Regions from separate parts of the Shewanella sp. SP2S2-4 genome, predicted to be linked through region 1. Evidence: predicted binding sites of a transcription regulator. Region 1 holds the regulator's gene; each other region holds the start of a gene.
The links. Region 1 encodes ArgR, which controls arginine synthesis, uptake and breakdown. Its sites were predicted from a motif close to ANTGAATANNTATTCANT; they were not measured.
Positions count from the first base shown of each region.

Region 2: the regulator ArgR is predicted to act here: its motif matches at 3,601-3,618, upstream of Q4Q54_RS06615 (OadG family transporter subunit).
Region 3: the regulator ArgR is predicted to act here: its motif matches at 2,267-2,284, upstream of Q4Q54_RS08330 (YjiH family protein).
Region 4: the regulator ArgR is predicted to act here: its motif matches at 2,630-2,647, upstream of argA (amino-acid N-acetyltransferase).

Region 1 is NZ_JAUOER010000001.1:383,191-388,110, reverse strand. It holds gene Q4Q54_RS01715 (LysR family transcriptional regulator) at 1-792, opposite strand, end outside; gene Q4Q54_RS01710 (NAD(P)-dependent oxidoreductase) at 899-1,531, shown strand; gene argR (transcriptional regulator ArgR) at 1,672-2,142, opposite strand; gene mdh (malate dehydrogenase) at 2,437-3,372, shown strand; gene Q4Q54_RS01695 (thiol-disulfide oxidoreductase DCC family protein) at 3,469-3,867, opposite strand; gene folM (dihydromonapterin reductase) at 4,152-4,898, shown strand.
Region 2 is NZ_JAUOER010000005.1:221,013-225,932, forward strand. It holds gene Q4Q54_RS06600 (hypothetical protein) at 1-88, shown strand, start outside; gene Q4Q54_RS06605 (sodium ion-translocating decarboxylase subunit beta) at 203-1,333, opposite strand; gene oadA (sodium-extruding oxaloacetate decarboxylase subunit alpha) at 1,342-3,165, opposite strand; gene Q4Q54_RS06615 (OadG family transporter subunit) at 3,177-3,443, opposite strand; rRNA gene rrf (5S ribosomal RNA) at 4,722-4,837, opposite strand.
Region 3 is NZ_JAUOER010000008.1:28,179-33,098, forward strand. It holds gene Q4Q54_RS08320 (U32 family peptidase) at 1-823, shown strand, start outside; gene Q4Q54_RS08325 (hypothetical protein) at 943-1,671, opposite strand; gene Q4Q54_RS08330 (YjiH family protein) at 2,366-3,724, shown strand; gene Q4Q54_RS08335 (hypothetical protein) at 4,439-4,576, shown strand; gene Q4Q54_RS08340 (hypothetical protein) at 4,846-4,920, shown strand, end outside.
Region 4 is NZ_JAUOER010000009.1:37,797-42,716, forward strand. It holds gene rarD (EamA family transporter RarD) at 1-555, shown strand, start outside; gene Q4Q54_RS09105 (PH domain-containing protein) at 578-1,111, opposite strand; gene argA (amino-acid N-acetyltransferase) at 1,231-2,550, opposite strand; gene rpmG (50S ribosomal protein L33) at 2,874-3,047, opposite strand; gene rpmB (50S ribosomal protein L28) at 3,054-3,290, opposite strand; gene radC (RadC family protein) at 3,412-4,089, opposite strand; gene coaBC (bifunctional phosphopantothenoylcysteine decarboxylase/phosphopantothenate--cysteine ligase CoaBC) at 4,212-4,920, shown strand, end outside.

The sequences.
Region 1 (4,920 bases):
TAAGGTTTGGCCTGGCGTCGTAAAGTCGGGTAACACTTCTTTGAGCTGGCCACTGGCAAGGTATTGATTGGCTAAGTCGCAGGGCAAACGCACTATGCCATGTCCCCGCAGCGCCGCACTCACCAGTACGCCCATATCGTTGGCTTTAAGATTACCTGTGACTTTTACATGCTCGGCTTGCAGCTCTTTCAGGAAAGGCCAATTTTGTTGCGCCGAGTGTATCAGGCAGTTGTGAGCCAGTAGATCGATGGGCTCGACAAGTGGTGTGTTGCTATCAAGGTAGCTCGGCGCAGCACAGATCACGGCATCTATGGTCATTAAACGGCGGGCAATCAAATTATCATCCGGCTGCTCGGTATAGCGCAGTGCCACATCGACTCGCTCATCCACCAATTGGGCAAAACTGTCTGACATCACCAGCTGAATGCTGACCTTAGGGTGAATTTTAATAAAGCGGTCGACGACATCAAACAGGCTGTGCTGTCCAAGGCCAATCGGTGTGGCGATGCGAATACTGCCCACCAGTTCACTGTTATGGCTGTGGGCGCGGCTTTCCATGGCGGCGACTTCACTTAAGATCCGCTGGCAAAATTGCAGCGCTTCTTCGCCTTGCAAAGTCAGGCTGACGCTGCGGGTGGTACGGTGTAGTAAGCGTAAACTCAACCACTGCTCCACTTCTTGAATATGGCGGGACACCTGCAGGCGGCTGAGGTCTAAATGTTCGGCAGCTTTGGTAAAGCTGCCGCAGTTTGCCACTTCGACGAAACTGCGTATTGCGGCAATTTTATCCATATTAGTACCTCAAACTGAAACAATCATGCTCATTTATTGATGTTTATCACGTGAACCACTGCAAGTAAACTGGCTTCAATGTAAATCATCAGAGAGAGTTAACGAAATGAAAATCGCAATTTTAGGTGCAACAGGTTGGATTGGTGGTGCAATTTTAAAAGAAGCATTGAGCCGTGGGCACCAAGTAACTGCGCTAGTGCGTGATCCGAGCAAGTTATCCGCTACTGACGTGGTTGTGCATGCTGTGGATTTAGAGCAGCCATTAGTTGCGCAAACCTTTGCTGGCGTAGATGTTGTCATTGCCGCTGTTGGTGGCCGCGCACAACAAAATCATGGCCTAGTGGCGAGTACAGTTCAGCATTTACTGAATGTGCTGCCTAACGCTAAGGTGCCACGTTTATTGTGGGTTGGTGGTGCAGGGAGCTTAGAAGTGGCGCCGGGCGTGACTCTGGTTTCTAGCCCAGATTTCCCCGCTGCATATAAAGATGAGGCGTTAGCTCAGGGTGAAGCTTTGCAGGTATTCCGTGCGGCGCAAACTGCAATTAATTGGACCTTTGTGAGCCCAGCCGCTGAGATTTATCCTGGCGAGAGTGAAGGCCCATATCGCCTTGGTGGCGACAGCTTCTTTACCGATGCTAATGGTCGCAGCCGCATTTCTGTTACGGATTACGCTAAAGCCATGTTAGATGAGGCCGAACAGGGCACTCACGCAAATCAGCGCATCAGTGTGGCTTACTGACCTTAGCGTATAAACATCGGTGCACGAGAGATTGGCTTAAATGTGTAACGTAATCGGGACAATGGCCAAATAATCAGCGCAAGATTGGACTGAAATGCGTACAGATGAAATAGAACAGGTCAGCAAGCTGACCTGTTTTTTTATTCTGCGTAATTGAATAAAGATTTGATGGTTTCTAAGGTATCGGCGATATCTTGGATGCTCGATGGACAAATAAAGATAGTGTCATCACCGGCAATCGTGCCCAAAATGCCTTCTGGTTTACCGATAGAATCCAATAAACGGGCAATCAGCTGCGCTGCACCTGGGCTAGTTCGCACGACGATCATCGCTTGGTTATGATCGACATCGAGTACCAAATTCTTCAACGGGCTACCCGCGGTTGGTACGCCTAATTCGGCCGGCAAGCAATACACCATCTCTTGCTTAGCGTTGCGAGTCCGCACTGCGCCGAACTTGCTGAGCATGCGTGATACTTTTGATTGGTTAATATTACCAAAGCCTTCAGCTTGCAAGGCGGTGACGATTTCACTTTGAGAGCCAAAGCGCTCTTCTTTTAAAATCGACTTAAAAATTCTAACAAGGTCATCCTGATTCTTGGTCGTTTGCATAATATTATTATTCGTTATTCAAAAAAACAGGCCCATTTTGAATATTTTTAGAAAAATTGTCAACAAATAACCAGATTGGTTGAATAAAAATTCACTAACTCCCTGTGGTTAAGCGTTTGCTGTGGGCTTAAAAATACCAATTTGAGTAATTGTTCTACATTGCTTCTAACTTATTCCGGAATTCTTTTGTCCCACGACTAAGGGATAATTGAAATTGTTGTGACATTCCAGTAATGTGACGCCAACGTAAATTAGATCCATGTCACACATATCCGAGAAATAACGGAGATAACTATGAAAGTTGCTGTACTTGGTGCTGCTGGTGGTATCGGCCAGGCTCTTGCCCTACTGTTAAAAACTCAACTGCCTGCGGGTTCACATTTGTCTCTATATGATATCGCACCGGTTACTCCGGGTGTTGCGGTTGACTTGAGCCACATCCCGACTGCTGTTGAAATCAAAGGTTTTGCTGGTGAAGATCCAACGCCTGCCCTAGTGGGTGCTGACGTTGTTCTAATTTCTGCTGGTGTTGCGCGTAAGCCTGGTATGGATCGTTCAGATCTGTTCAATATCAATGCTGGTATCGTTCGCAACCTGATCGAAAAAGTAGCGGCAACTTGCCCTACGGCTTTGGTTGGCATTATCACTAACCCAGTCAACACGACTGTCGCTATCGCAGCAGAAGTGATGAAAAAAGCGGGTGTTTACGATAAGAACCGTCTGTTCGGTATCACGACATTAGACGTGATCCGTTCTGAAACTTTCATCGCCGAATTAAAAGGCCTGAACGTTGCTGACGTTAAAGTGAATGTGATCGGCGGCCACAGCGGCGTGACCATTCTGCCATTACTATCTCAAGTTGAAGGCGCGACTTTCACTGATGAAGAAGTGGCAAGTCTGACAACTCGCATTCAAAACGCGGGTACAGAAGTGGTTGAAGCTAAAGCCGGTGGCGGAAGCGCGACTCTGTCTATGGGTCAAGCGGCATGCCGTTTCGGTCTGTCTTTGGTTCGTGGTCTGCAAGGTGAAGCTAACATCGTTGAATGCGCCTATGTTGACGGCGGCAGCGAGCACGCAGAGTTCTTCGCACAACCTGTGCTGTTAGGCAAAAACGGTATTGAAAAAGTACTGCCTTACGGTGAAGTGAGTGCATTCGAAGCTAACGCTCGTGATTCTATGTTAGATACGCTGAAAGGCGATATCAAACTAGGCGTTGATTTCGTTAAATAATCTTTCGGATAATCTTTTTAGATTATGACGAATTAAAAAACGGAGCCATTGAGCTCCGTTTTTTTATGCCTGCGTTTTACACTTTCTAAAGCTCATTCAGCGGCGTTTGGTGGGAATTTGGCAATTATCGTCGCAGCGGGCTTTGCCCGTCAGTAAATAGGAGATGCGGTATCTGTGTTTAGCAAAGCGCAGGTAAGTCCAATCGGCGACAGTTTTAATCACGGGCAGGCGTAACAGTTGGATCCAAGCACGTGTTTCTGTCAGTGCCCACGCTTTACAGGTGACATCTAACCCGAGTAACACTTCGCCCGTTGCGGTTTCACCGTGAAGAATAGTATTGGCGTAGTCTCTATCAATATGGCTGAAACGTTCACTAAAGTCGGGTGCATTTAAATCTTCAAGCGCAATAAAGTTGTTGGGATCGCGCGCTTTCAGTTGACGCATTTCGGCGCTACATAATGGACAGTTACCATCATAAAAAATCCGCAGTTCCATCGGGTCCACCTCTGATGACTTGATCACAATACTTGGTCTAAGCTCTTGGCTTGCGCACTTAAGCTTGGTTTCTTATAACCTATACGCAGATTAAAGGGTTTTAGATCGCAGCTGATTTTAGATCGACGCTGATTTTAAATCTAATCCGCGTCTCATTTGGCTTTTTGTTAGGTTAAATTCAAACGAGTACAGTAACATCTTGGTTATTCATCAGGTTAACTTGATTGCTTATCTTTAAGTGAACAAGGTAAAGCCTGACAAATAACGGACTCAAAAGGATAGGTATGACATCTCCCATCATAATCACAGGCGTGGGTAAACGCATAGGTTACGCCTTAGCCAAACATTTTCTCGCCCAAGGTCAGCAGGTGATTGGTACTTATCGCAGCCATTACGATAGCATTGATGAGCTGAACGCTTTAGGTGCGACTCTGTATCCCTGCGATTTTTATGACGATGCCCAAGTGCAATCCTTAATTGATGAGTTAACTCAACTGCCTCAAATTCGCGCCATTATTCACAATGCTTCGGACTGGCTGCCGGATCCTGTTCTTATAAAGAATGAGCCTTTAAAGAGTACCACTTTTACGCCGAGCCAAGTGCTGCAGCGGATGATGCAAGTGCATGTGAGCGTGCCCTATCAGTTGAACTTGGCCTTAGAGGCGCAGCTACGTGCCGCTGCTGGCGATGAAATCGGCGGCAGTGATGTGATTCATATTACAGACTACGTGGCAGAGAAGGGCAGTCAGAAGCACATAGCCTATGCCGCCAGTAAAGCCGCGCTGCACAATATGACGCTATCCTTTGCCGCCAAATTTGCGCCCGAGGTGAAAGTCAATTCGATTGCACCAGCGATGATCCTATTTAATACGGGTGATGACGCCGCCTATCAGCAAAAAACCTTAGCCAAAGCGTTATTACCGAAAGAGGCGGGGAATGCGGAGATTATCGAACTAGTGGACTACCTGCTTAATAGCCGTTACGTCACAGGTCGTTGCCATAATGTCGACGGCGGCCGGCATTTGAGGTAAAGAAAAATCTAGAACGGCCTGC
Region 2 (4,920 bases), on a different contig from region 1:
ACAAGGCAGACGAGGTTTTATCTACATTATCGGCATAGGTGAAGGGATGATTTTAATCCTTATCACGTTAATGTGGTTAACGGCTTAGCAAAAGGCCAACTCAATACTGAGTTGGCCTTAGTGATCAAACTGAGCTAACGATTGGAAGATGTTCAAAGCTCAGTTAACCCAAATCGGTTAACTCAGTGATTAACCCAATCCGTTACCCAAGAACAGCAAGTAAAATCCCCGCAGCGACTGCAGAACCTAACACCCCCGCCACATTGGGCCCCATTGCATGCATCAGCAGGAAGTTATGTTGATTCGCTTCCAATCCGACTTTGTTGACGACTCGCGCCGCCATAGGCACAGCCGATACCCCTGCGGCGCCAATCAGCGGGTTCACTTTACCGCCCGACAGCTTACACATCAGCTTTGCCATCAACACACCCGCGGCAGTTCCAACGCTAAAAGCCAAAGCACCCAAAACCAGAATCCCTAATGTTTCCAGTCGTAGGAATTGATCGGCGGATAACTTAGAGCCCACAGCTAACCCTAAGAAAATCGTGACGATATTAATAAGCTCGTTCTGCGCCGTTTTCGATAATCTATCCACTACGCCCGATTCGCGCATCAAGTTACCAAGGCAAAACATGCCCACTAACGGCGTGGCCGCAGGTAAGAAGAGAATCGTTAATCCCAGCACCATCAAAGGGAAAATGATCTTTTCCTTTTTACTGACGTCCCGCAGCTGCTCCATTTTAATTTCGCGTTCAGCTTGGGTTGTTAGTAAGCGCATGATCGGCGGTTGAATAATCGGGACTAACGCCATATAGGAATAAGCCGCGACCGCAATCGCCCCCAATAACTCAGGCGCCAGTTTGGAGGCGAGGAAAATCGCCGTAGGTCCATCAGCACCGCCAATAATCGCAATGGCCGCCGCGTCCTTCATGGTGAACTCAAAGCCCGGCACTAAGTTCAGCGCTATCGCCCCGATCAATGTCGCGAAAATCCCAAACTGCGCCGCAGCTCCTAACAACAGGGTTTTAGGATTGGCAATCAAGGCACTAAAGTCGGTCAGCGCGCCTACGCCCATAAAGATCAACAGTGGGAACACCCCAGTCTCAATCCCCACATGATAGGCGTAATACAGCATGCCACCTTCTTCGGTAAATCCCGCGTGGGGAATGTTCGCCAGCACTGCACCAAAACCAATTGGCAGCAATAATAAAGGCTCAAACCCTCGCACGATGGCGAGATACAAGAGCAAAGCGCCCACTGCCATCATCAACACTTGCCCACCAGTAAAATGGGCAATACCAGTCTCGGCCCAAAAAGCCATTAAACCTTCCATAATGACTCCTACGCCAAGGCCAGTAATTGAGAACCCACAGATACTGAGTCGCCTTCTTTCACCCAGAGCTTAGCGATAATGCCATCGCCCTGAGCACGAATTTCAGTTTCCATCTTCATCGCCTCAAGGATGATCACAACATCGCCTTCACACACTCTATCGCCTGGAGAAACATGCACTTTGAAGATGTTGCCCGACAGCGGCGCGCTCATTTCAAGCCTGATCTCTCCATGGCACGCAGTTGGCATAGTGCTCGCCGTAGCCGTTTGCACGGCATGAACACTTTGGCCCTGTGGCTGGATTTGCGAGATCTCCCCGCCTGCGGCGACTTCAACTACGTACTCTTGCCCTTCGACAGTCACAGTGTAGGTTTCAGGGCCACGATCCGCAGCATTAGTAGCAAGTGCCGCAGTCAATTCAGGCTTAGGCTCAAAGGCGCTTGGATCGTCACGATTCTTTAAGAACTGCAATCCTATTTGTGGGAAGAGTGCATAGGTCAGCACATCATCGTCATGCTCTGAAGATAGGCGAATGCCTTGTTCCTGCGCTTTATCTGCCAACTCGAGCCGTAACTTAGCCAGCTCCGGCGTTAATAAATCCGCAGGGCGACATGTAATAGCTTCAGCCCCTTGCAAGACTCTCGCTTGCAATGCAGCATCTACTGGCGCAGGCGTCGCGCCATATTCGCCCTTAAGCACGCCTTCAGTCTCTTTGGTCAGTGACTTGTAACGCTCACCCATCAGCACATTGATTACCGCCTGCGAGCCGACAATCTGCGATGTGGGCGTCACTAACGGCAAGAAACCTAAGTCAGCACGTACGCGGGGAATTTCTTCCAATACCAAGTCCATCTTATCGGCCGCGCCCTGTTCCTTTAGTTGGCTCTCCATATTGGTCAGCATGCCACCAGGCACTTGGGCACGTAAAATCCGCGAATCGATGCCTTTCAGTGCGCCTTCAAACTTAGCGTACTTCTTACGCACTTCACGGAAATAAGCAGCAATCTCCTCAAGCAACACCATGTCGTAACCCGTTGCGCGCTCAGTATCTTCCACCATAGCGATAACGGTTTCAGTTGCAGTATGTCCATAGGTTTGACTCATCGACGAAATTGCCGTATCGAGCACGTCAATACCCGCTTCAATGGCTTTCTGATAAGTGGCCGTACTCAACCCTGTCGTCGCATGACAATGCATAGATAACACAAGTTGCGTCTGAGATTTGAGTCGGCTAATAAGCTCAAACGCTTCCATCGGCTTAAGTAAGCCCGCCATATCTTTGATGCACAAAGAATCGCATCCCATATCTTCGAGACGTTTTGCCATATCAACCCACGTCTCTATGGTATGCACTGGACTCGTGGTATACGAAATCGTCCCCTGCGCATGGCCGCCAACTTGGCGCACTGCTTTCACCGCAGTATCGAGGTTTCGAACATCGTTCATCGCATCAAAAATACGAAATACATCGACGCCATTGGTATGGGCACGCTCAACAAAACGCGTCACTAAATCATCGGCATAATGGCGATAACCTAAGAGGTTTTGGCCACGCAGCAACATTTGCTGCGGCGTATTCGGCATGGCCTTTTTCAGCTCACGAATTCGATCCCAAGGATCTTCACCAAGATAACGAATGCAGGCATCAAAAGTTGCACCGCCCCAAGATTCCAGTGACCAGAAGCCGATCTTATCGAGTAGTGGCGCTATCGGTAACATGTCATCAATGCGTAAGCGCGTCGCTAAAATGGATTGATGCGCGTCCCGCAAAACGACATCAGTTAAAAATAATGGCTTAGCCACTGCCGTCGTAGAATTAGATACAAAAGTCATACTGCTCCCCATTACTTAATCTGTGAACGATACTGCTTTACCGCCAATGAAATCGCAGCGACCACATTTGGGTCTAAAGGCTTAGCATCAGATTGCGCTACCCTCTGCTGACTTTTAGCATGATTTTTAACATAACGTGCAGAGTCAGCATCGACTGCACACCAGCGCGCAACCAAATGAATCCCAAGGATTAGTATACTTAAAAATAAATACACTAAGCCCATCCCCAAAAACATAATGCCAACGGCATCCAATAAAGATTGCGTTACATCCTCCATAAATCCCCTCCCCCTACTCTCTCAATCCCTATCAACAGTACGATTGCCCCGAAAACATCGCTATCGCATTACAAGTACAACATTCAATCGGTTGAGAGGTTTACAAACTATGGGTCTCTCTTAGACAGACCTATAGCGACCACCACACCAAAGAAAATTTGAATAAAAAATCATATTTAAAAGCTAATAACTCACATAGCAAGAAAGCCAGCTTGAACTCAACCCGCTACAAACATAACCAATTGATAACAAAAACACCATATGAATGTAAATTGGTCTTACCAATATTAAGTGAATCCAAAGGTAGCCAGTCACTAATCCTCATAAATCGGGTAATTAATTCAATATTCCATAATGAAATACCCACTATGCTAGATTTAAGTCGAAATGATGTCCTAGGCTAAAAAATGATTCCTAAATTGAAGACAACGGACATAGGAATAAACCAAGTGAAAAAGTATGCAGATTTCACAATCCAAGTCACTGCTATTTGATTCTGAATGAATATAGAAAGGCATGTCGTTCTGAAGGAATTGATTGAAGAAGAGGAATGGGGTCAATCTAACAAATTAAATCATCCATTTTGATAACTTAGATATCCTCTTGATACCAACACGAAGCGGTGCTAGAGGCTCAATACGGTTTGTTGTGGAGCGGCTATCTTGAAAGATAAGCCAAAGTGCTACCCGAGGTAGACCTTAGGCTCTTAGCTATTCGCAGAATTAATACCAATTGTATTTAATATCTGTTCATTCAGCGGGAATTCAACGCGCTTTAAACAAGGCGAAGGCTTGAAGGCATAGTGGTGCTCTGTCGAAAGCCTTAAACGCAGTATAAAGCGCGTTGTCATACCGTTAACAGTTAGCCGCCCTTCAGCATCCCACTCCGGTGTTGCATTGACTTAAAAGGGAATAACCATTTCTGCGTCAATGCGCCTTGGATTGAAATGCCTGTGAGGCTGTGAACTGATTAGATATTTAATGTGATTGGTATAAGCAATAGGACAAGAACGAAATAAGGAAGCCTAGGATCGACAAGGAACTCAGCAATTAAAAAATGAGCTGGTGAGCTGGTGAGCTGGTGAGCTGGTGAGCTGGTGAGCTGGTGAGCTGGTGAGCTGGTGAGCTGGTGAGCTGGTGAGCTGGTGAGCTGGTGAGTAAAAATAGTGGGGAAACATGCAAGTTGGAAGAAAAATATATCAATTCCTACAAAATTTAGACGCAAAAAAGCCAGCTTATTCAGCTGGCTTCGTTACATCTCAATGAGAGATAATTAGGCGCTTGGCGATGACCTACTCTCACATGGGGAGACCCCACACTACCATCGGCGCGTTTGCGTTTCACTTCTGAGTTCGGGATGGGATCAGGTGGTTCCACAAGGCTATTGTCACCAAGCAAATTCTGTTTATTACCGTGTCCATCGCTGAACCACGTTAATAATAATTCGGAAAGCTGATTTGCTTTGTTTGAGTTCACAC
Region 3 (4,920 bases), on a different contig from region 1:
CGCCGCCAGTCAAATTCCCTTAGTGTATTTAGGCGAGGCCGTTTGCAGCCGCAGACGTGAACTCAAGTGGGGCGATTATCTCGAACTGGCACAGATGCTTAAGCAGGCGGGTAAAGAAGTGGTGATTTCAACGCTGGCGTTAATCGAAGCGCCATCGGAATACACTGAGCTGAAACGCCAGGTCAATAACGGCGAATTTATGGTCGAAGCGAACGATATGGCGGCAGTCTATCTCGCCAACGAGCACAAGCTGCCCTTCGTCTGCGGCGCGAGTATCAATAACTACAATCGCGCCAGTTTAGACATTTTGCAGCGATTTGGGATGCAAAGGTTTGTGATGCCAGTGGAGCTATCAAAGGGTTGGCTTAGCCAAGTGATCCAACAAAAGCCGCCATTTGAAGTAGAGGTCCTCGGCCACGGCTATTTGCCCCTCGCCCATTCGGCGCGCTGCTTTACCGCTAGGCACAAACAGCTCACCAAAGATCATTGTGAAACAGTGTGCCGTGAATACAGCAAAGGGCTACTCGCGCAAACCCAAGAGCTGCAGCCTTTGCTCAGGCTCAATGGGATCCAAACTCAATCCGCCAGTTGTTTAGATTTACGCAGTGAAATAACGACAATGGCAAAGATGGGCGTGGATGTGTTTCGGGTATCACCCAGTAGTCTTGACTGCATCACCACAGCCAATACCTTGGTCGATGCGATTAACACGCCTGAAAATGCTCAAGATTTTGCGATAGGCAGCGACGCGAACCTAGAGACTACCCAGTGTAACGGCTATTGGTTTGGAGAAGCAGGCCTTGCTGTGCATGCCAATCCCTAGCCCGATTCAGAGCCTGAGCTTGGACCTAAACATGAGCCAGAGCTTAATCTAGCAAGGAATCTGAGCGGGAACCATAATCTGGATTTAAGCAAACGTCGACGTTAACTTAAGGAATGAGTTTAACCAGTACTATTTCGATCTTGGCTGGTTCGCTCTTGGTTGGAGTGTAACTGACTCAAAAGCAGCACAGTGGTCCAGCACAATAGACTCCCCAGCCCTATCCATTCCAGTAGGGCTGGCCACCACAAACTAGGACGCGGTAGCTGCAATACCATCTCCTGATAAAACGGCCTATCCCCTTCGGTCAAACCTAAATCCAATTGCGGCGCATACAGAAACGTCATCATGCTGCACAGCACAATGAGGGCTAACAACCCAGTCCAGCGACCAAAATGAGACTTGCCGAAAAAAACTAAAGCTAAGTAGAAAATCGCACTTAAACTTCCCAGATAGAAAAACCATTTCAGCCCTAAAACGTGCAAGTGATACACGTTCACCGGAAATAATCCCACGCTCGCTAAAGCTAAAAAAGTGCATGCCAGACTGATAAAAAAGGGATATCCCCAAAAAGATGTCACCTGTTGTAACGAAGACAAACAATAAAAGACGAGACTTAAGCTGCCAAAAAACAATCCCCCGTTGAGGATCACAGCAAAAGGTGAATGACCATAAGTCCCCAATTCGCTTAGGGTATGATTTAAAAAATTAAAGCGATGGGATTCGGCATCGTCGAATCCTAAAACAGTCATCACAATACCGATTAAAAGCCCAAAGATCCCCAGAAAACCAAACTTAATGGCCAGTGTCGAGCCGCCTTTAATCTTAACCTTCTCTACTTTTGCAGTCATGAATACTTGAGTTGGATAGGAATGATACTAACTTACATGGAAATGAGAAGATTTAAAGCGGCGGGTATCCGCTTTATGAATAATATTTTTACTTTCATCGTTATTAGCGACTTTTTAGTCAGCCTCCAAAACATCAAGATGCTGAGGAAGATCACTATTATCTCTAAGCAGATTTAACTGCTTGTCGCATAAAAATGTGCCGAGCAGCGAAATAGACTGAGCATCACAGTGGTATTCGTAAAGCGTGCTCACCCACGCCATATAGAAAGTGTTATCACGACAGTCCGCTTAAATCGCACAAAAAACCAACCAATAGGGCTATAAGGCTAAAGTTGATGATGTTTTTTCGTGCAAAAATAACATCTCAATCGTTTTAACTACATCATCACACAAGCGATTAACCCCTCAGAAACAACAATCCATAACGCCATGTTTATAATAATTTTTTATCTGAAACCATCCAGAAGTATCGACCTAATATCACCGACAACTTAAGTAAAATAACTATGCTGTTTTGCTGCTTATATCAAACTAACTAGCGAATCGTTTTACATAGACAAGCTAAGCGAGTAATCTTCCCCATTCTCGTTTTTGAGTTGAATTTAAATGCACCTTAATTGGCGTCAACAGCGCGTTATGTGCGGCTATTAATTCAAATTTACCATGTACGACTCGTACTTTAAGGTGTACAAAATTGACTACTGAAAATAAAAATCGAAACATTAAGACGATACTCACCTTTATCGTCCCTTCGCTGATCGGTCTGTTGTTATTTATGACCCCTATCAGCTACAACGATGCGATCACTATTCCTATCGCGATTATCTCTAAAGCACTGCAAGGCGCATTGAGCGGCGTGTTAACCCTCATAGTGACCATGATTATCGTGGCTACGGCGCTGGCCTCTTCGCTGTCAAAAGCATTTAAGCCTAAGTTTGTGGCCCAGAATCACTTCCTTAATGCCTTATTAAATGTCAGTCCTTTATGGTTGATCACGCGGATCATAGGTGCGGTGTTTGTCGTGCTGACCTATTTAGGCTTAGGCCCAGAGGCCATTAACTCCTCAAGCACAGGTGCATTAGTCTTAAACGACTTACTGCCCGTGTTGTTCTCCGTTTTTATCTTTGCGGGTATGTTGTTGCCGCTGCTGCTGAACTTCGGTCTACTCGAACTGTTTGGCACGCTGCTAACCAAAATCATGCGCCCCGTGTTCAATCTACCGGGTCGCAGTGCAATTGATTGTATGGCCTCATGGTTAGGTGATGGCAGTGTCGGTATTTTACTGACCAGCAAACAATACGAAGCACGTTTTTATACGCAAAGAGAAGCGGCGGTTATCGGCACCACATTCTCGGCAGTATCGATTACCTTCAGCCTAGTCGTGATCTCGCAAGTTAAGTTAGAGCACATGTTTGTGCCCTTCTATTTGACTGTGTGTCTCGCCGGTTTTGCTGCCGCTGTGATTGTGCCTAAGTTGCCACCGCTGTCGTGGAAGAAAGACAACTACATAGACGATACCCCACGCACGCCAGATGATGAGTTGATCCCTGCGGATCGCAATGCTTTCTCTTGGGGTTTTGATAAAGCCTTAGAAAAAGCTGCCAGTGCTGGTGGTATCAAAGGCGTATTGAATGAAGGCGTTAAAAACGTTGTCGATATGGTGTTTGGCATTCTCCCTGTCGTCATGGCCATTGGTACTTTGGCACTGATTATTGCCGAGCACACACCCATATTTAACTATCTGGGGATGCCGTTTATTCCATTACTCGAATTACTGCATATTCCAGAAGCCACTGAAGCCTCTAAAACAATCGTGGTCGGTTTTGCGGATATGTTTATTCCGTCAATCCTTGCCAGCTCAATTGAATCAGATATGACCCGCTTTGTAATTGCAGCCTTATCTGTGACTCAGTTGATCTATATGAGTGAAGTCGGTGCACTGCTTATCGGCAGTAAAATTCCCGTCAACTTCGTTGAGCTTTTCGTGGTGTTTATTCTACGTACCTTAGTGACTCTGCCTGTTATCGCGGGTGTAGCGCATTTATTGTTCTAACATTACGCTAGTTTGGGCCTAACGTAGGTTTTAATGTAAGTCCAACAAACGTTCTAAAAAAGGGGAGTCAGATTAACTGACTCCCCTTTTTGCACTAACTCATACACGAACTGGCTGTTTTGATTATATAGCGTGACTTAATCGTACAATCTCCACTCGACACCACACAACTCACTTTTGGACAGAAGGTGTAGGCAAATTGTACTGGGTGACCTGCTATTTCAGTCACAGGGATCTAAGTGTTGGCTGGTATTCAATCATATAGGCTTGCCATGGCATTCACTCTCCGACACGCAGCTAGTCCGTCCTTGGATGCTCGACCGCCCCATCCATGGGGCGGACGGTCGTCTCGCTAATCACCATGGCTCACCCTTTGGGCAATAGTGTAACCAGTCTGTATGAAGGAGATACCCAGCAAGCTTTGGGACAAAAACGCGTTAGTTTTTTTACTCTAATCAGTTGGTTTCGGATTAATATTTCTATGGGGTAACGCCGCGTTAAGGGGTGAATGCCGCCTAAATCAACTTTCCGCAGACGACCTTCACCATAAAACTCATCGCTTACAAAAAATGCCACGCGGCATGAATCCCTCTTAAACGCTTTGTTGAACGAAGCCGCTTTGCGGCAGGAACAAGATAAAACCATCCTTTTGCCCCTCATCCTAAATACTTGCTAGACGCGACCTGCTTCGGTCGCAAACCTAGGAGTATCATCATGGACATTCTCGAACAACAACGCTTTGATTTACTTTATGAACAACATCTTACCAACTTAACCTTGCAAGGCAAGCGGCCTGCAATCATTGATGCCTATAGCCGAGCGATACGCCGCATTGCGACTTATTTTAACTGATGCCCCTACACCCTGACTACCGATGATTTGAAGCGCTATTTTGTCGATTTGATTGCCTCCCATTCATGGAACACTGTCGAACTCGACCGCAACGGCTTGAAGTTTTTTCTACTTTCACGTCCTCAACAAATCTTGGCAATGGCTTAATATTGTTAAGCCACCACAGACTGAACCCCATATATGTCCGATGGTGTTAGACCAGAACATTATGTATTTTGTGGCTTTATCGCTTTCGGTCTATAATGTGAGTTACTATTTTCTTAAAAAAAATGGAAAAATTAGAAGAGTTTTACATAGCCGAACTAGCGAATATTCGACAAGATCCCATTATTTCCAAGTTACTT
Region 4 (4,920 bases), on a different contig from region 1:
TTACTCAACGTCTTACTCGGTATGTTATTTCTAGGCGAAAGATTGCGTAAACTGCAATGGTTTGCGGTTTCACTCGCCAGCGCTGGCGTATTGATCCAGTTAATCTCTTTTGGCTCTATTCCCATTGTCTCACTGGCACTCGCGGGCACCTTTGGTTTCTATGCGCTACTGCGGAAAAAGGTCAATGTAGATGCCAAAGCTGGTTTATTGGTCGAAACCGCGGTGCTATTACCGGTTGCATTGATCTACCTAGTCGCCACTCTGGATAGCGCCACGGCGAGCATGCTAACTAACGATTGGCAATTGAATCTGATGTTAATGGCGGCTGGGATAGTGACCACGATTCCTTTACTCTGTTTTGCAGGAGCCGCGGTACGGATTCCATTGTCTATGCTTGGATTTTTCCAATATATCGGCCCAAGTATTATGTTCATCCTCGCGGTGAGTCTGTTTAATGAGCCCTTCGATGCAGAAAAAGGCGTGACCTTCGGTTTTATCTGGAGTGCCCTGTTAGTCTTTACCTTAGACATGGCCTATAAACGCAAAGCGGCGTGATTATTATCACGCCGATACACAGTTACAGAAGTGATGATGACTTCTGTAACTGTGCTAAAAATTCACTCCCTTGCGGTACTGTCAGTAATAAACTGTAGCCTTTAGTCGTTGGCACTAACACTAACTGCGATTTATCTGTTATCGCCAAAAATGCCCTGCCTTTCCCTTGTAGATTAAACCAACCCAATTGAAATCCTGGCATGCCTATACCGTTGGTTTTAAAGCTCGGAGTCAATTCTGCTTCTTGTTGCAAATCGACTATGCGTGCCTCGGCGGGCAATAAATCCACGCGGGATAACTGCACTTTATAGAAGGGAACATCCACTGTGAGCTCTGTATCGGTTAACACTAATTCGGCGCTATTCGATTGATAGAAGACCCAAGAAAATCCGCCCATCATCACCAGCAATATACCTACACTCGCCGATTTCGCTATCTTAGGCATATTTTTTAGCCATAACATCAGCAAGATACCCGCTAAACCGAGCAATAAGACGATAAAGCTAAAGATAGAGGTTTGGGTTAAAGGGGCGAGTTCAAAAAATTGAGGACTCATTGGCAGTATCTCCCGTGCAGTGAAGTCTTAATCTGCCAATAAAGACATATTATGTCAATAAAAATGCCAGCGCTAATATGAGTACTAGGCTGGCATTGATTGGATTAATTTAGAACGGCTTAAAGATCGAGCGCGAGAATTTTTGAGCGGCGTTGATAGTTATACAACTGCTTTTTCTTCTGTGGCAGTGCTTCAACATCTTCAATCACAAAACCATGCTCGAGGAACCAGTGAATGCTCCGAGTTGTCAGCGCAAACAAGCGTGAATAGCCGCGGTTTCTGGCCTGATTGATTATGTTCTTTAGCAGCAAACTGCCTCTGTCGGCATCGCGATAATCGGGGTGCACCACCAAACAGGCAAACTCACCCGCATTGTCCTCTTCAAAAGGATAGAGTGCGGCGCAACCAATCACTAAACCATCGCGTTCAATCAACATGAACTGTTCGATTTCGATCTCGAGCTGCTCACGGCTACGACGCACCAGAATACCTTGTTCCTCCAATGGACGGATAAGGTTCAGTACACCGCCAATATCAGCGATCGACGCACAGCGTAAACGCTCGGCACTCTCAGTCACGATTTGCGTGCCTATCCCTTCGCGAGAAAACAGTTCCTGCAACAAAGCGCCATCTTCGAGGTAGCTGACTAAGTGACAACGCGGTACGCCATTACGGCAAGCATCGATACTGGCTTTCAAAAAAGCCATAGTGCCTACGCAGGCAGAACCTTGCTCGGCCAGCTTGTTCATGATGTTTTGCGCATCGTTTGGCATCAATTCGGCAATCACGTCGCCATTGCGATCGAGAATACCGTTCTGTGAGCTAAAACCGATCATCTTGTCGGCTTTGAGCTTGATCGCCACTTGGGTCGCGATTTCCTCGGCGGTTAAATTAAAGCTTTCACCGGTCACAGAAGCCGCTATCGGCCCCATCAACACTATGCAGTGATTATCTAACTGACGTTTTAAGCCTTGGACATCGATACGACGCACTCTGCCGCTTAAGCAAAAATCGATGCCATTATCCACGCCTAATGGCTGGGCAATCACAAAGTTGCCGCTCACTAAGTTAATTTGCGCACCTTGCATCGGCGTATTGCTTAAGCTCATGGATAAACGCGCTGTGATATCAAATTGCAGTGCACCCGCAACTTGCTTGATCACTTTAAGCGAGTCTTCATCCGTAATACGCACGCCTTCGTGGTAGGCAGGTTCGATACCGTTGACTGCTAATGCAGCATCAATCTGCGGCCTAGCGCCATACACCAACACCACTTTAATCCCTAAACTGTGCAGCAGGGCGACATCATTTAAGATGGCGCGGAAGTGATTCTGAGCCAAAGCTTCACCACCCAGCATGACCACAAAAGTTTTACCTCTGTGAGCATTAACATAGGGGGCAGAGTGACGAAATCCATCAACCAGTTCAGTGGTACGCACGCGTTATTTACACCTCATTTTTGAGCTGGCAGCGTCACTATGACATGCCAGGAATGAATCGCTAACTTTCGCGTATGGTATTGCATTTTAATTCACATATAAAGAATTTATTCTCACTAAAGTGCAGTTTTAATGATTTAAAGTGCTTAGAACTGCACTATTTTATATTTTCAGCAAGTGTTCACATTTTTTTAGCTTCACAGGGGATGATTCAGCGGCTTAAGTTTGCGAGGCAATTATCTCAACTTGATGACTAACTACTAAAAAAAGCGCAAAAAAAAGCCCCTTAAATAAGGGGCTTTTCTCGAAACACTAACCAAGGATTACTTGATTTTTGCTTCTTTGTAGATAACGTGCTGACGAATAACTGGATCAAATTTTTTGATTTCCATTTTTTCAGGCATGTTACGCTTGTTTTTTTCAGTTGTGTAGAAGTGACCAGTTTTAGCTGTAGAAACTAATTTGATCTTCTCACGATTACCTTTAGCTTTAGCCATGATCTATTATACCTTCTCGCCACGAGCACGAAGTTCAGCAACAACAACTTCGATACCTTTTTTGTCGATCAGACGAATACCTTTAGTAGATACACGTAACTGTACGAAACGCTTTTCTTCTTCTAACCAAAAACGGTGGTTTTGTAGGTTAGGTAAAAAACGACGACGGGTCGCGTTTTTTGCGTGCGAACGGTTGTTACCAACCATCGGCTTCTTGCCAGTAACTTGGCATACTCTTGACATGTCAATCTTCTCCAAAAACAATTTTAACGCTCGAGCATTAATGTGCCTCGTATGGCCGTCGCCCGAGGCACAAAGAGGGCGCATTTTATACACGATCACAGAGTGAAGATCAAGTGTTAGATTAATTAATCCAGCCTCGTTCTGCAAAAGAAACTATCTCTCGATCACCTACAACCATATGGTCCAACAAGGATACGTCTATGGTTGCTAACGCATTTTTTAATCGCTCAGTTATTCGTCGGTCAGCCTGACTGGGCTCGGCAATACCAGACGGATGATTATGACAAACTATAACTGCTGCGGCCTTTTTCTCCAGCACTAAGCTCACCACTTCACGTGGGTACACTGAGGCTGAGTCTATTGTACCGCGGAATAATTCGACAAATTGAATCACTCTATGCTGGCTATCCAGCAGTAAAACTGCGAACACTTCATAGGAGCGATCGGCCAATTGTCGCATTAAATAGTCCCGAGTTAAATCGGGATTTGTTAAAACTTGACCTCTTTGCAGATTTTCCTGCGCTACACGCCGCGCTAATTCGGCCGCAGCTTGAAGCTGGGCGTATTTTACAGGTCCTACGCCCGGAAGTCGACATACCTGATTTCGAGGAGCACAAAGCAGGTTTCTGAGGCCGCCAAACTCGCTAATAAGCGACCTTGCAAGGTCAACCGCGTTTAATCCCGCCAAACCGTTCCGCAGTAATACCGCCAATAACTCCGCATCCGACAGTTGCCCCGCCCCTTTTTGTAACAGTTTATCTCTCGGACCTTCCCCCTCAGGCCAATCTTTAATGCCCATGCGACCTCCCTGTCATCTCACATATTTTCACTTTACTGAGTATGGACGAGATTTTTTGAACTGGGAGAGTCACTAAAATTCACCGCTTTGTGATATTGTTGGCGGCATTATTTCTATCTCGGATGATGTCTGTGAGTCTGACAAATAAAAACGTCCTGCTGGGCATTGGCGGCGGTATTGCGGCCTATAAAAGTGCTGATTTAGTCCGTCGCTTAAAAGAGCGTGGCTTTGATGTGCGCGTGGTGATGAGCCAAAGTGCGATGGAATTTATCACGCCTTTGACGCTGCAAGCGTTATCTGGACATCCCGTTGCCTCAAGCCTACTCGATCCTGCGGCAGAAGCAGCCATGGGCCACATAGAACTCGCTCGTTGGGCAGATCTCGTCATCATTGCCCCTGCAACTGCAAACCTATTGGCGCGGATTAATGCCGGTATGGCCGATGAGCTGATCACCACCACGTGTCTTGCCACAGAGGCGCCCATTGCCCTGTGTCCAGCAATGAATCAGCAGATGTACCGTAATCTAGCGACGCAGGCGAATTTAACCAGCCTGGCATCCCGCGGCTTTACACTTTGGGGACCCGCCAGTGGCAGTCAAGCCTGTGGTGAAGTCGGCCCGGGTCGTATGTTAGAGCCATTAGACATAGCGGAACTGGCTACACAATTTTTTGCCACGCATGACGCCGTTGAATTTAAGCCACTCGCAGGACAGTCGGTGCTGATCACCGCAGGGCCAACCCGTGAGGCGATTGATCCCGTCAGATACATTTCGAATCACAGTTCTGGAAAAATGGGCTTTGCCTTAGCCAAAGCCGCAGCAGATATGGGCG